Regions from separate parts of the Paenibacillus sp. MT86 genome, predicted to be linked through region 1. Evidence: riboswitches for the same ligand, from Rfam matches in the RefSeq annotation. Region 1 holds a riboswitch; each other region holds the start of a gene.

Evidence for each region. A riboswitch is a leader RNA that binds a small molecule or an ion and turns the genes downstream of it on or off. The one in region 1 is predicted to bind cyclic di-AMP.
Region 2: another riboswitch for cyclic di-AMP. It lies ahead of AC3RCL_RS02180 (hypothetical protein); the one in region 1 lies ahead of AC3RCL_RS00515 (C40 family peptidase).
Region 3: another riboswitch for cyclic di-AMP. It lies ahead of AC3RCL_RS29960 (APC family permease); the one in region 1 lies ahead of AC3RCL_RS00515 (C40 family peptidase).

What each region holds. Positions count from the first base shown of each region.
Region 1 is NZ_CM179499.1:109,126-113,338, reverse strand. It holds gene AC3RCL_RS00525 (M1 family metallopeptidase) at 1-1,416, shown strand, start outside; gene AC3RCL_RS00520 (hypothetical protein) at 1,428-2,255, shown strand; cyclic di-AMP (ydaO/yuaA leader) riboswitch at 2,602-2,737, shown strand; gene AC3RCL_RS00515 (C40 family peptidase) at 2,742-3,215, shown strand; gene AC3RCL_RS00510 (GNAT family N-acetyltransferase) at 3,721-4,213, shown strand, end outside.
Region 2 is NZ_CM179499.1:507,254-511,466, forward strand. It holds gene pruA (L-glutamate gamma-semialdehyde dehydrogenase) at 1-389, opposite strand, end outside; gene AC3RCL_RS02175 (proline dehydrogenase family protein) at 588-1,508, shown strand; gene AC3RCL_RS02180 (hypothetical protein) at 1,658-2,125, opposite strand; cyclic di-AMP (ydaO/yuaA leader) riboswitch at 2,262-2,434, opposite strand; cyclic di-AMP (ydaO/yuaA leader) riboswitch at 2,974-3,142, shown strand; gene AC3RCL_RS02185 (hypothetical protein) at 3,272-3,682, shown strand; gene AC3RCL_RS02190 (potassium-transporting ATPase subunit F) at 3,842-3,910, shown strand; gene kdpA (potassium-transporting ATPase subunit KdpA) at 3,941-4,213, shown strand, end outside.
Region 3 is NZ_CM179499.1:6,564,872-6,569,084, forward strand. It holds gene AC3RCL_RS29955 (molybdopterin-containing oxidoreductase family protein) at 1-1,254, opposite strand, end outside; cyclic di-AMP (ydaO/yuaA leader) riboswitch at 1,740-1,935, shown strand; gene AC3RCL_RS29960 (APC family permease) at 2,102-3,928, shown strand; gene AC3RCL_RS29965 (formate/nitrite transporter family protein) at 4,069-4,213, opposite strand, start outside.

The DNA of each region.
Region 1 (4,213 bases):
CACATGGAATTTGAAGTCGAGCTTCCCAAAATATTCGCGCGCATGGGTACCACCGAGAATTTTATTATGGCTGGCCAATGGTTTCCTAAAGTATCGGTCTATGAACCGGCCGGACTTCGCGGAAGAGCCGAGGAAGGATGGAATCTTCATCAATACCACGGCAACTCCGAGTTCTACTCCAACTTCGGCATTTACAGCGTTCGCATCCGGGTGCCCGAGAATTACATTGTCGCCGCGACCGGATTCCCGACCAAGCCTGCCCAAAAGTCGAACGGGGAAAAAATTTATCAATTCTATGCCGATGATGTGCATGATTTTGCCTGGTCGGCCTCGCCCAACTTTGTCACGGCCGAGGAGGCCTTCTCGGCACCGGGCGTGCCGGGCGTCCGCATCAAGCTGTATCTCGATCCGGCCCATAAAGACCTGAAGGACCGTTACTTTGATGCCGCCAAGTCGGCACTGGCTTCGTTTGGTAAATGGTACGGAACCTATCCTTATTCCACGTTGTCCATCGTCGTCCCGCCGGAGTCGGGCAACGGTGCAGGCGGCATGGAATACCCGACGCTGGTCACGGCCTTCGGGGCCAAGAACGATTCGCCGGGTTATGAGCTCGAACGGACCGTCATTCACGAGATCGCCCACCAATATTTTTACGGAATGATCGCAAGCAACGAATTTGAGGAAGCATGGCTGGACGAGGCCTTTGCAACCTATGCAGAAGAAAGAGTGATGGAGAAGGAATACGGCATTACCTCCAACACCGCTGCTCAAGGAGCATCGATTACCTCCCCTGCCCCGCTGAAGATGGAGTCCTGGAAATACAGCTCACACGAGAACTACGCGCTGAATGTTTACACGAGAGGCAAGCTGGTGCTGCAAGGCATTGAACGGCAGGTCGGTCCACAGATGATGGGGAAAATCATGCATACCTATGCCCAGAAATACCGTTTCAAGCACCCAACCACGTCTGATTTTCAGAAAGTCGTCGAGCAAGTAAGCAAAACCTCCTGGCAATCGTATTTTGACCAATATGTATATGGAAGCCAAATGGCCGACGTCGCCATCGATGTGATCAAAACCAAAAATAAAGGCACGTCAGACCATCCGCGGTATGAATCCACGGTCAAGATTACGAGCAAGGACGGAGATATAACCGATGTGCCTATCGTGTTCGCCTTTGAAGACGGCAAAACGGTGGAGCGAACCTGGAGCGGCAAGGACGGAAAAGTTACGTACACCCTGGAGTACAGCACCCCGCTCGCCTGGGCCATGGTTGATCCGAAATACTCCATCGTTCTGGAGAATAGACACATCAATAACTATATGAAGGCAGGAATGGATCCGAAGGTGGTCACACGCTGGAATCTCAGTATTACCAAGCTTGTGGAGACGTTGTTCGGCAGCCTGTCATGGTGAGGGGGGAGCACATGAAAAGTTATGCAGGCCAAGGGTGGATCAGTGTTAAAGACCAATTATACGTCTCCATTCTGCTGTTCTTGTACCGCATGCTGTGGGGATATTGCCTGTACCGGCTTGTAAAATCGGCAGTCGTCCCCCTGCTGATGCGATATCCGGATTCTGCCCCTAACGAGCTTAGTCGCCTGTTATTCTTCTACGAGGGCGAGATGAGTCTATCGTTAAGCGGCACGGTCCATACCTATGGTTGGCTTCTGGCCGCTCTGCTCCTGATCCGGATGGTATGTACCCCGCTCATTCGGGCAGGCATCTTCTATAACCTCCACCAGGAGGCCAAGGGCGAGCGCGGATTATTCTTCTTCACCGGCATGCAGAAGCTATGGAAGCCCGTTACGGTATTTTATCTGATCGAACTTGTTCTTACCTTTGTGCCCGGATACTGGATTCTGCCCAAAATCCTTCCGATCCTGCTGAACGGGATCCATGAGCCGGTTCTGCTGCTTCATGCGCTGCCTCATGCAGCCGGCTGGTTTCTGTACGCCTATCTGATTCGCCTGTTATTGCTCTATATGCAATTCGGCCGTACGGACAATTCCGGCATGATCAGCTCCATTCTTGCGCTCTTCCGCCGACTGGGCACGGCTGTGCTGTTATCCCTTACCGTTGGCGGATCGGCCTGCGTCATTCTTTTGTTCCTGAGCTCGGCATCGCTCTTCTGGGCGGGATTGATCGGCTTGATTATTCAGCAAGCCTCTTATTTTCTGAATGGACTCTTCCAAATTTGGGTAATTTCCGCCCAATACCATTTGTGGCGGGATTCTTCCTCGCAGCATGCCTAATCGTTACATTTCGTTACCATCATATGATAAACAAGCTCGTAAATATGCTGTAATCGGAAGCGACACATTTCTCTCTCGGACTTGATTTTACAAAGAATAGAAGTTTATTTTTCCTCAATATTACATTTTCCGATGGCCAAATTACAAAAAAACCTGATTCCGCATGATGGGGACAGGTTTTTTTGTATAAAAATGAGCTTTCCTCATTTGCCAAATTGTTAATACTCTGCTAAAATAACGAATATGTTAGTAACAACTTTGTCATCTTTACTGTAACTTTTTGCTGGAACTATGTAATTTCGTTAAGCATGTTGGAACGTCAGACGTCAATGAATGGGTTCATCAACATTTTAAGGAGCCGAATTCCCATGATTGGGAAGCGGGGGATCCGTTTTGGGTGAATTGATCTCGCAAGAGAGGGATCATAGGGGACCTTCAACCGAACCCTTAAGCTAACCTCGCAGGCAATGGAAGGAGCTTTTTGTTTTGAAAAAGAAGTTAACGGCCATTTCTCTAGGCCTGGCCCTCGCACTCACATTAGGGACCGGAAGCGCTTTCGCCGATTCCAAATTAAATACTGCAATCAAACCAGCCATTGGTGTCTCTTATAAAACAGGTGGAACCACAACGAATGGTTTTGACTGCTCCGGATTCACCAGCTATATCTACAAGAAACTTGGTCTAAGCCTGCCGCGCACGTCTGGAGCTCAATACAAAGTCGGTACGGCCGTAGCCAAGAGCAAGCTGAAAGCTGGCGATCTCGTGTTCTTCAACACATCCGGCAGAGGTGTATCTCATGTGGGTATTTATGTTGGGGGCGGCAAATTCGCTCATTCCTCATCCTCGCGCGGTGTCATCATCAGTCCGCTGAGCCAGAGCTATTACGCCAATCGATACGTAGGTGCTAAGCGAGTCATGAGTCAGTCTACGTACAAGTCTGTAGCTGTGAACTACAATTAATTATTGGAACTTCATTGATTTATCCTTTACAAGAAGCCCTGGGCGTATGAGATTGTGCCGATCTCATCCAGCGGCTTTTTCTTTTGTCTGCTCTGTGTATACCTTTATAACGTTTGGGACAACGAAAAAGTTCCCACTTTTCGAGAAAAAAAGAAAATTATTATGCAAATTCTCTTCGCATCCTCAAGTCATTGCATCTTCTACCCTTTATATACCCTCCTCTCCCTTCATTAAACACCCTAATGGAAAAATATTGATTTTATTTTCTGAGGACTACTACGAGCAGCGATACGTAGGTGCCGAGCGCATCATGAGCAACGATCAGTATGAAAAGTCGACCGGAGAATCCTCCTAAGCTTCGATGTCTTATCCTCGTCCTGCCCATACATATCCGTTTGCCCGTCAAAGGAGACCTACTTCTCTTGGACGGGCTTTTTGATGCGGCTAGAATGTTCGAGGAATAGGGTATAATTTAATTTGTAATTACGACAGGGGGACTTTGCCAATGGATGCAGCACCGATTTCATTTCACACGGTGGTCATGCGTGAAGAGCATGCGAAAGAAATATGCGCCTGGACCTATCCTCCTCCCTATAACATTTACGGTTTTCTTCCCTGGGAGCAGATGAAGGGGCTTGAGATCGAGTTTGGGGATCCGGACATCCGCCGGGAGCAGTACATTTCGATTTTGGATGAACGGAAGACGCTATGGGGATTTGCCCAACTGTTTCCGATGCATGAGGTTACGCGAATCGGGCTGGGCATGCGGCCTGATTGGTGCGGACGCGGAATGGGTAAACGGTTTATGCAGACGATTGTCCAGGAAGCGAGGAGGAGGCGGCCTGACGATGAGATCGACCTGGAGGTAATGACCTGGAATGAGCGCGCGATCCGCGCATACGAAAAGGCCGGGTTTCATATCACCGATACGTACGAGCGCCTTACACCGACGGGAAACTCCCTTTTCCACTGCATGGTGTATGAGCCTCCGGTTAATG
Region 2 (4,213 bases), 400 kb from region 1:
GCTTCGGCACGCGTCTTGCCGGCTTCGAGGGTCATCAGCGCGGAGAACTCGAGCTTGCGCCGCCGCATGATCGCCGCGGCCTTGAACAGGTAGCGTGCCCGCTCGTTCGCCTCGGTGTGCTTCCACGTCTCAAAAGTACGCGCCGCCGTTTGAATGGCTTGCTCGGCAAGCTCGGTATCCGCTTGGGACACGACGCCGATGACTTGGCGTTTGCGCGACGGATTGACCGACTTTGCGGTACGTTCCGTATGGATTTTGGCACCGCCGATAACCAAGGGGTACGATTGGCCAAGCTCGGCTTCGACCCCGGATAACGCCACATCGTATAACTTGTTGTTCCACTCGTTGTTGAAGTCCATAAACGGTTCGTTCCGAAAAGGTGCTCGCATGGGGAGGCCCCTCCTTAACATGATATGAATCGAAGCTTCAGGCCAATGGTCCAGCTGCGGATCGTCATGGTGGCATGGTTAGCATCTCCTGGTGAAAACCTCTATTTAAATATGTATGTCTTCCTGCATGCCGTCATGATTTTTGCATATGAGTTAGATAGAGTGCATTTTGGTTTACCTTGCAAAGGGGGCGCGCGCATGGACGGAACCGAGCTGTACCGTAAAGTGATCCTGACGGTGTCCGGCAATAAACTCGTGAAATGGCTGTCGATCAAGTACGGCCGGAAATTGGCTGGCCGATTCATTGCCGGCGATACCTTGGATGAGGCGCTGGACGAAATCGAGAGGCTAAACGCGAAGGGCATTCTCGTTACGCTGGATCATTTGGGGGAGGGCATTACGACGCTGGACGAAGCGGCCGGGTACCGAGAGGAATATTTGAAGCTGGTGGAAGGGATTGCGAAGCGCGAAGTGCAATCGAACGTATCCTTGAAACCGACGCAGATGGGCATGGCCCTGGACCCCGAGAAGGCTTACGAAAACATCAGGTCGGTGGTAAGAAAGGCTAAAGAGCACCGCAACTTCGTTCGCCTGGACATGGAGGATTCGCCGTATACCCAGGCAACCATCGATATGACGCTCCGCCTTCATAAGGAGGGGCTGACCAATGTGGGGACCGTGATGCAGGCCTACTTGTTCCGTACGGAGGAGGACGTGAAGAACTTGTTAAGGGCCGGCGTTAATCTGCGGCTGGTGAAGGGGGCGTACAAAGAGCCGGGAACCATCGCCTTTCAGCAGAAGCGGGAGGTCATTGACAACTACAAGAAATTGGTCAAAATGCATTTCGACCAAGGAGCCTACGTCGCGATTGCCTCGCATGATGACAACATCATCGACTGGGTGAAGGTATTTGCCGAGCAGAGCCGCATAGACAAACAGGACTATGAATTTCAGATGCTGTACGGACTGCGGATGAACGATCAAGCAGCGCTTGCGCAGGACGGCTACCGTATCCGGTGTTATATGCCCTATGGAACGATGTGGTACCCGTATTTCACCCGGAGGCTGGCGGAGAAGCCGGCCAATCTGATGATGGTGCTCAAAAATATGTTCAAGTGAGCGGGATCCGATTGAAGAACCCCATCAAAATGCCTGATGAAATAAGTGGCGTTTTGACGGGGTTCTTCATGGTTTCAAAAAACATCAGGCTGCTTAGAAGTGCCCAATCCAAAGGAAACGGGGACATTAGCTCTCTGTAGCTGCTGTCCCTAGAAATGATAATACGACTCCGAGCAATCCATCAGGAAGGAGCGCTCGAGCGGCAGTCTGCCTAACCGCTCCCGGGTGACGTGCCGATGCAGGTTGATCTCCAGATCGGCGAGGGCCGATACAGCAAGTTGCATCCGTGCGGATCCCCACTGCTGCTGCTGCTTTCGGGCATAGCGAAGGGCCTCAGTCACGGACATGCCTCTCAGCCTTGAGAAGACGGATGCCCAGCGGACCAGGTCCGAAAATTCTCTCGTTCTTGGCAGGGCATATTCGACATATCCTGCCGCGTCTTTGCAGCTGACTTTGAACAAGCCGCAGTTCCAGCCATGATCGCTCCATGGGATAAAGCGTTCGGCCGAGCCCCGGTCGAAACGAAATATCTCCATATGGCCGATAGTCTCTTCACCTAATGCAGGCACTGCGGTTTCGATGACGGGTGTAAGCGCTGCCTCGATGAGTTTCGTCATGATTTGATCTACGCTCCTTTATAAGAATGTTATATGCACGGCAAATAGGCCTGGTGAGCAGAGAAACCCCGCTCTCCAGGCCTATTTATGGTTAGAGCCCCAATTCCGGCGGCCGCTATGCCAAAGCTTGGATGGTATTCTCTCTCAACAACGCGCCTACGAGGTTAGCTGACGGATTCGGACTGAGAGCACCCTACCGCTGGGCCCTTCGATCCTAGGCGCAGCGGATTCACCCCATTCACCAATCGAAGACTGGTGACTTTGGTTCCCCCGTCTCCCGGTCTGTCGGGAGCTCGGCGTATCACGTGTTTCGAATAGATGGATGAATCATACGCCGGAGGAAACGAAAAGTAAATGACCGTATGGGACGAATAGATTCCGAAATGTGATGAAAACGGTAAAAGAAAACGCGTACAATCAGCCGTGTCATCTATTATCGTGGCAAAATCTCGGTATCTCGTTGGATTGCGATAAATAAGAGAAAACAAGAGAAATACATAGTATAGAGCAGTATTCGGAAGATAAAGACGAAATACTGCTTGGTTCCTGTTCGACATAACGCCAGATGTGTTTTTGCTCACATTTACATCCTGCAGGGCCGGACGTATGATACGAACTATGAATTGACGGTCATCAACGACCAAGGCATACGGGCAGCCGTTTCATGAAGGTCTAAAGGCAGTGTGAGAGCTGCCCCTAAGCCTTTATGGATCGATGGCGAAGGCACCATGGGCCTTGCTGAGATTTGAAGGTAGAGGCGACTCTCACCGCGTGAACCTCCTGTTGCTGTGCTGTTATGCCCAGTCTGGATGACAAGTCAATGGCTAATAGAATAACATGCTACTCGTTTTTAATTTTCGCTGAGTCCTTGAATGGAAAAGGAACGGGGGAACCAGTCGGGAGATGAATCTGATCTCTCTGGGGTGAATCCTGTAGACAAGATAACGGTCTATGGGTAGGGCGACTCTCACGCCCGAATCCGTCAGCTAACCTCGTAAGCGTATCGAGAGAGGCAACGATTGTCGTGGACTTGGGCCACGGTGTATTTCACCGTGTCCTGTAAGAAGCCTGCGGGAAGAGTTCTTCTCTTTCCGCAGGCTTCTTTGTTGTTGCCTTCTCTTTCTGACCTTAGGAGGAGAAACGAAGATGGAGAAACCACAGGAATTCATCCTGGTATCCGCGCCGAACAAGGCAGGGGAGGAATTCGTCCGCCAGCTGATTCACAAACGTGTTCCGTTTGCGGCCATAGCCAACAACCGGGCTGAGCAGCAGAGGCTGCGAGAACTGGGCTGCAAACCCATCATTTTGATTGATACAAGAGACGAGCAGACCTGGATCATTCCCGAGTTTCCCGTCGGCAAGGTGTTTCTGTTCGAAAGCAGCTTGAATCTGTGCTGCCGCTATTTGCGGATCTGCCGGACATGGACCTCGGAGTCGATTTACGTGATCACCCATTCCGGCAATCCGCGCTTGATATACAAAGGGCTGGGTGCCGATGTGGTGCTTCATACGAATCATCATCAGGTGTCCTTTCTGATGGCATCCGTTATGAGCTAAGTGTTTGGACTGACGTCACAAGAGCGTAGGGGAGGTTACATTCATGCAGGATTTAGTTATGGTGCTCATTTTGGGAGGAACCTACGGACTGCTCATGCTGTTTATGTCCTGGTGCGGGCGCGTGGTTTCGGAACCGGAGGCTGATCAGCCGTGATGATCATGTTGATATTCACGATTTTTATTTTTCTCTATTTGATTTATGCGCTGATTCACCCTGAAAAATTCTAGGGAAACGGCTGAAGGAGGAAGGCATTCGTCATGGGCATTTTACAAATTGCCATCGTTATACTCGTTCTGGTGCTGCTGGTCAAGCCGCTGGGAACTTATCTATATCAGGTGTTTCGTTATGAAAGCAATGGTACGGACAGATGGTTCTCCTGGGCGGAGAAACCGATCTTTGCTCTGATCGGCTTGAAAGAACGCAAGGGGATGACATGGAAAGGATATGCCGTCAGCTTTGTGTTAACGAATATCGTGCTGGTTGCGGCGGGCTACTTGATTCTGCGGCTGCAGAAGGTGCTGCCGCTGAAC
Region 3 (4,213 bases), 560 kb from region 1:
CATAAACAGGTCATGCACAACCGTAAACAGATCTTCCCGTGCAAACCCTTCCCTGACCCGCTCGGTATCGGGAGCCACAACCAGCGGATTGCTGCAATAAACGAAGAGCGACTTAATCGGCTGTTCGGTCATGGCAAGCGCTTCGCCGATCCGGTTCATGTTAATGGTGCGCGCTTCGGGATTCGGCCGGAGATCGGGACGCTCAAGCGCGTCGCTATCCATGCTGTTGTAACCGCCGTTCGACTTGGCGGCCCCTCCGCCCCGCTTCAGCCATTGTCCGGTCAAAGCGGGAAGCGCGGCAATGCTGCGCACCGTCAAGCCGCCGTTGTCGTGATGCTGAAGACCGTTGCCGATATGGATGTAGGAGGTATCGGCCCGGCCGTAGAGGTCGGCCAATTTCTCGATATCCTCGATCGAGATGCCGGTAATGGAAGAAACGTGCTCCGGCGTGTATTCTTTGACGTGCTCGCGCAAGGCTTCATGACCAATCGTATACTTGCGGAGGAATTCCTCATTTACCATGCCGTCACGGAACATGATGTGCATGAGGCCGACGGCCAGCGCCGCATCCGTGCCTGGATACAGCGGAATGAACCAGTCCGCCCATTGCCCCGTCTGGTTCTTGTGGACATCGATCACAACGACCTTGGCACCGGCTTTGCGCGCTTTCTCTGCAATCACCATCTGGTGCATATTGGTGCTGACGATGTTTCCGCCCCAGACGAGGATGACGTCGGCTCGTACGGTGTCCTCCGGAACGGTTCCCCCATTAAACCCCATCACGGATTTCCAGCCCTCATTGCCCGCGGAATTGCAGATCGACTGCTTCAGGCGGCTGGCACCCAGCCTGTTGAAGAACCTGCGGTCCATGCCGTCGACGCTCAATATCCCCATATTGCCGTAGAAGCTGTAGGGCAGGATGCTCTCGGAGCCGTATTCCTCGATCAAGCCCTTATAGCGTCCGGCTATCTCCTGAATGGCTTCGTCCCAGCTGATCCGCTCGAAGGCGCCCTCTCCCTTGGGACCTACTCTTCGCAGCGGATAGAGCACGCGTTCCGGATGGTACACCCGGTGTGCCATATTACGGACTTTATTGCAGATGGCTCCCTGCGTAATCGGATGCTCCGGATTACCGGTCACCTTGACGATTTTTCCGTTCTCTTTATGCAGCAGCAGGCCGCATGTATCGGGACAATCCAACGGACATACCGCCGGAAATACGCCGTTTTCCTGATGAATCATCGCTTGAGTCATTTCGTGCTTCCCCCTTTTGCTCGGCTGCATCATATCCCTTTATCTTAAAAGAAAATCGGGGTTCCAGTAAAGTCATACATTTTTTTCTAATCAGGTGATTCACTTTTCTTCCCCCCGGGTATATTCCTATCAAGAGCAAAGAAGAGGAACCCAGACCCTTTCTCTTCCTTGCCGAATCATGGACCACTCCCAAAAAAATTCGCCATGCCAGTGTCTCCTCCCCCGAGACCGGCATGGCGAATTTGTTTATATGGCATCCTCCCAGTGACCGATGTTCCCCGCGACTAACCTTCTATATTATAGAAACTCGTGATTTTCGCAGAAAACATGCAAAATAAAAAGCCTGTCAAAGCCACGTCTTTATGTAAGCGCTTATCTGTCATTTTTTATAAATAATTCTGTTCGAATGATCGTTGGAGGATGTTTTACAAACGATTGGAGCAGGCGTAATATACTATTCAGCTTCGAAAACATTCTTCATATTCACATGACATTCGCTTAATTTCCTTGATGGAAAGCGGGGGAACCAACCGTATGGAGGGATACCTATAGGATCCTTCAACCATACTAAGGGGTGAATCCTGATTCCATCGCGTACGTACGCCGCGATGGAATCAGGTAGGGCGACTCTCACCGCCCGAATCCGACAGCTAACCTCGTCAGCGTTGATCGGGAGGGTTGTGAACTTGTGATCAAACACAGGGTTCTAACCTGTGTTTTTTGTTTGCCAAAAATCAGCATAGGAAGGGTGACCGTTCCTAGGTCCAGCATATAAAAAACACCGATAGAAGTCCGTTCAGGGAGCTTCTACCATGAACTTAATCTTAAGCGGCGGTGAAAAACAACCATGTTATCCTCAATCAAGCGCTTCCTCATCGGAAGACCGCTTAAATCGACGGAATTAGGCGAACAAAAGCTGAATAAAACCAAGGCGCTGGCCATCCTGTCATCCGATGCACTATCGTCCGTGGCCTATGGCCCGGAACAAATCCTCATTGTGTTGATGACCGTCGGGGCAGCTGCCTATTGGTATTCCATACCGATTGCCGTCGGCGTCCTGGTCTTGTTGCTGGCACTTATCCTGTCGTACAGACAAATTATTTTCTCCTATCCGCACGGCGGCGGCGCATATGTCGTGTCCAAACGGAATTTGGGCATGTACCCGGGGCTGGTGGCCGGCGGTTCCTTGCTCGTGGACTATATCCTGACGGTTGCGGTCAGCGTGTCGGCCGGGACGGATGCGATCACGTCGGCTTTTCCGGTATTGCATGCCTATAATCTGCCGATCTCCATCGTGTTCGTTCTAAGCTTGACCGTATTGAATTTAAGAGGGGTTACGGAGTCGGCCTCCATACTGGCTTATCCGGTTTACCTGTTCGTGCTTGCGTTATTCATCCTGATCGGGGTAGGGATATTCAACATTGCCACAGGCCATGCGTCTCCGGAGCTTCATACGCCGATCGGCACGCCCGTAGCCGGGCTGAGCTTGTTTCTGCTCCTGCGCGCATTTGCCTCGGGCAGCTCCGCCCTGACCGGCGTGGAGGCGATTTCCAATGCCATTCCGAATTTCAAAGACCCGGCCCCGAATAACGCGGCCAAAACTCTGGTGGCGATGGGGTCGCTGCTGGCCCTGTTATTTTCGGGTATCGTTTTCCTGGCTTATTACTATGGGGTCAGTCCCAGCGAACAAGTCACGGTCGTTTCCCAAATTGCCGAGCATACCTTCGGGCGAAATGCGCTTTATTACTTCATACAAGGGACAACGGCCTTAATTCTGATCCTCGCCGCCAACACGGGGTATTCCGCTTTTCCCCTGCTTGCCGTCAATCTGGCGAAGGATAAGTTCATTCCTAGAATGTTCACCGTCCGCGGCGACCGTCTGGGATACTCGAACGGAATCATTATTCTTGGATTTTTCTCCATTCTGCTGCTGCTGGCTTTTGAAGGCAAAACCGAGCATCTGATTCCGCTCTATGCCGTCGGCGTGTTTATCCCGTTTACCCTCTCCCAGACGGGGATGATGGTGAAATGGATTCGCGAAAAGCCCGAAGGCTGGATCGTCAAGCTGATCATTAACACCACCGGCGCATGCATCAGCTTTATCGTGACCATGATCTTCTTCTTTACGAAATTCGCCCAGGTGTGGACCGTGCTGATATTCCTGCCGCTGATCATCTGGATTTTCACCCGGATCCGCAAGCATTACGAGGCGGTAGCGGACCAGCTCCGGATTACGACCTGCGAGCCGGTTAAGCCGATTGAGGGGAATGTCATCATCCTGCCTGTGGCAGGAATCACGCATGTGGTGGAGAACTCGCTGAATTACGCCAAATCGCTGGGAGCGGGCCAAATCATCGCGGTGTACGTGCCGTTCGAGCGGGAGGAGGAAGTCGCCTTCCAGGAAAAATGGAAAAAGTGGCAGCCGGACATCCGGCTGGTGACGCTGCACTCGCCTTATCGGAGCATCATTCAGCCGCTGACGAAATTCATCGATACCGTGCAGCGCAAGGCTAGCGAATCCGACTATCAGGTTACCGTCGTCATTCCGCAGTTCATCCCCAAGAAGGGCTGGCATAATTTCCTGCACAATCAATCCAGCCTGCTCATCCGGGCACATCTCCTGTATCGGAGAGACGTGATCATCACGACGGTTCCCTACCATTTAAAAAAATAGCGGGCTTGTTCCCTGCTTGATTCATTACTGGGAACAGCCTCGCCCATCACGACAAAAAGCTGCGATCAACCGCTGCCTTTCATCAAGGACGGTTGAACGCAGCTTTTTCTTTAAGCCAGACGCTCGCCAGGCTTCCGGCATTAGGAAACATTCTGCGCCGAATGAACCTGTTGAGGAGCGCCGGCCGATGGCACAGGCGTCTGCTCGCCGCGCGGAGCGGCTGCGGCCTGTTTCTCCTGCTTTAAATAAACGGTTCCGTATGTCGCTCCCACAAATAACGCGCCG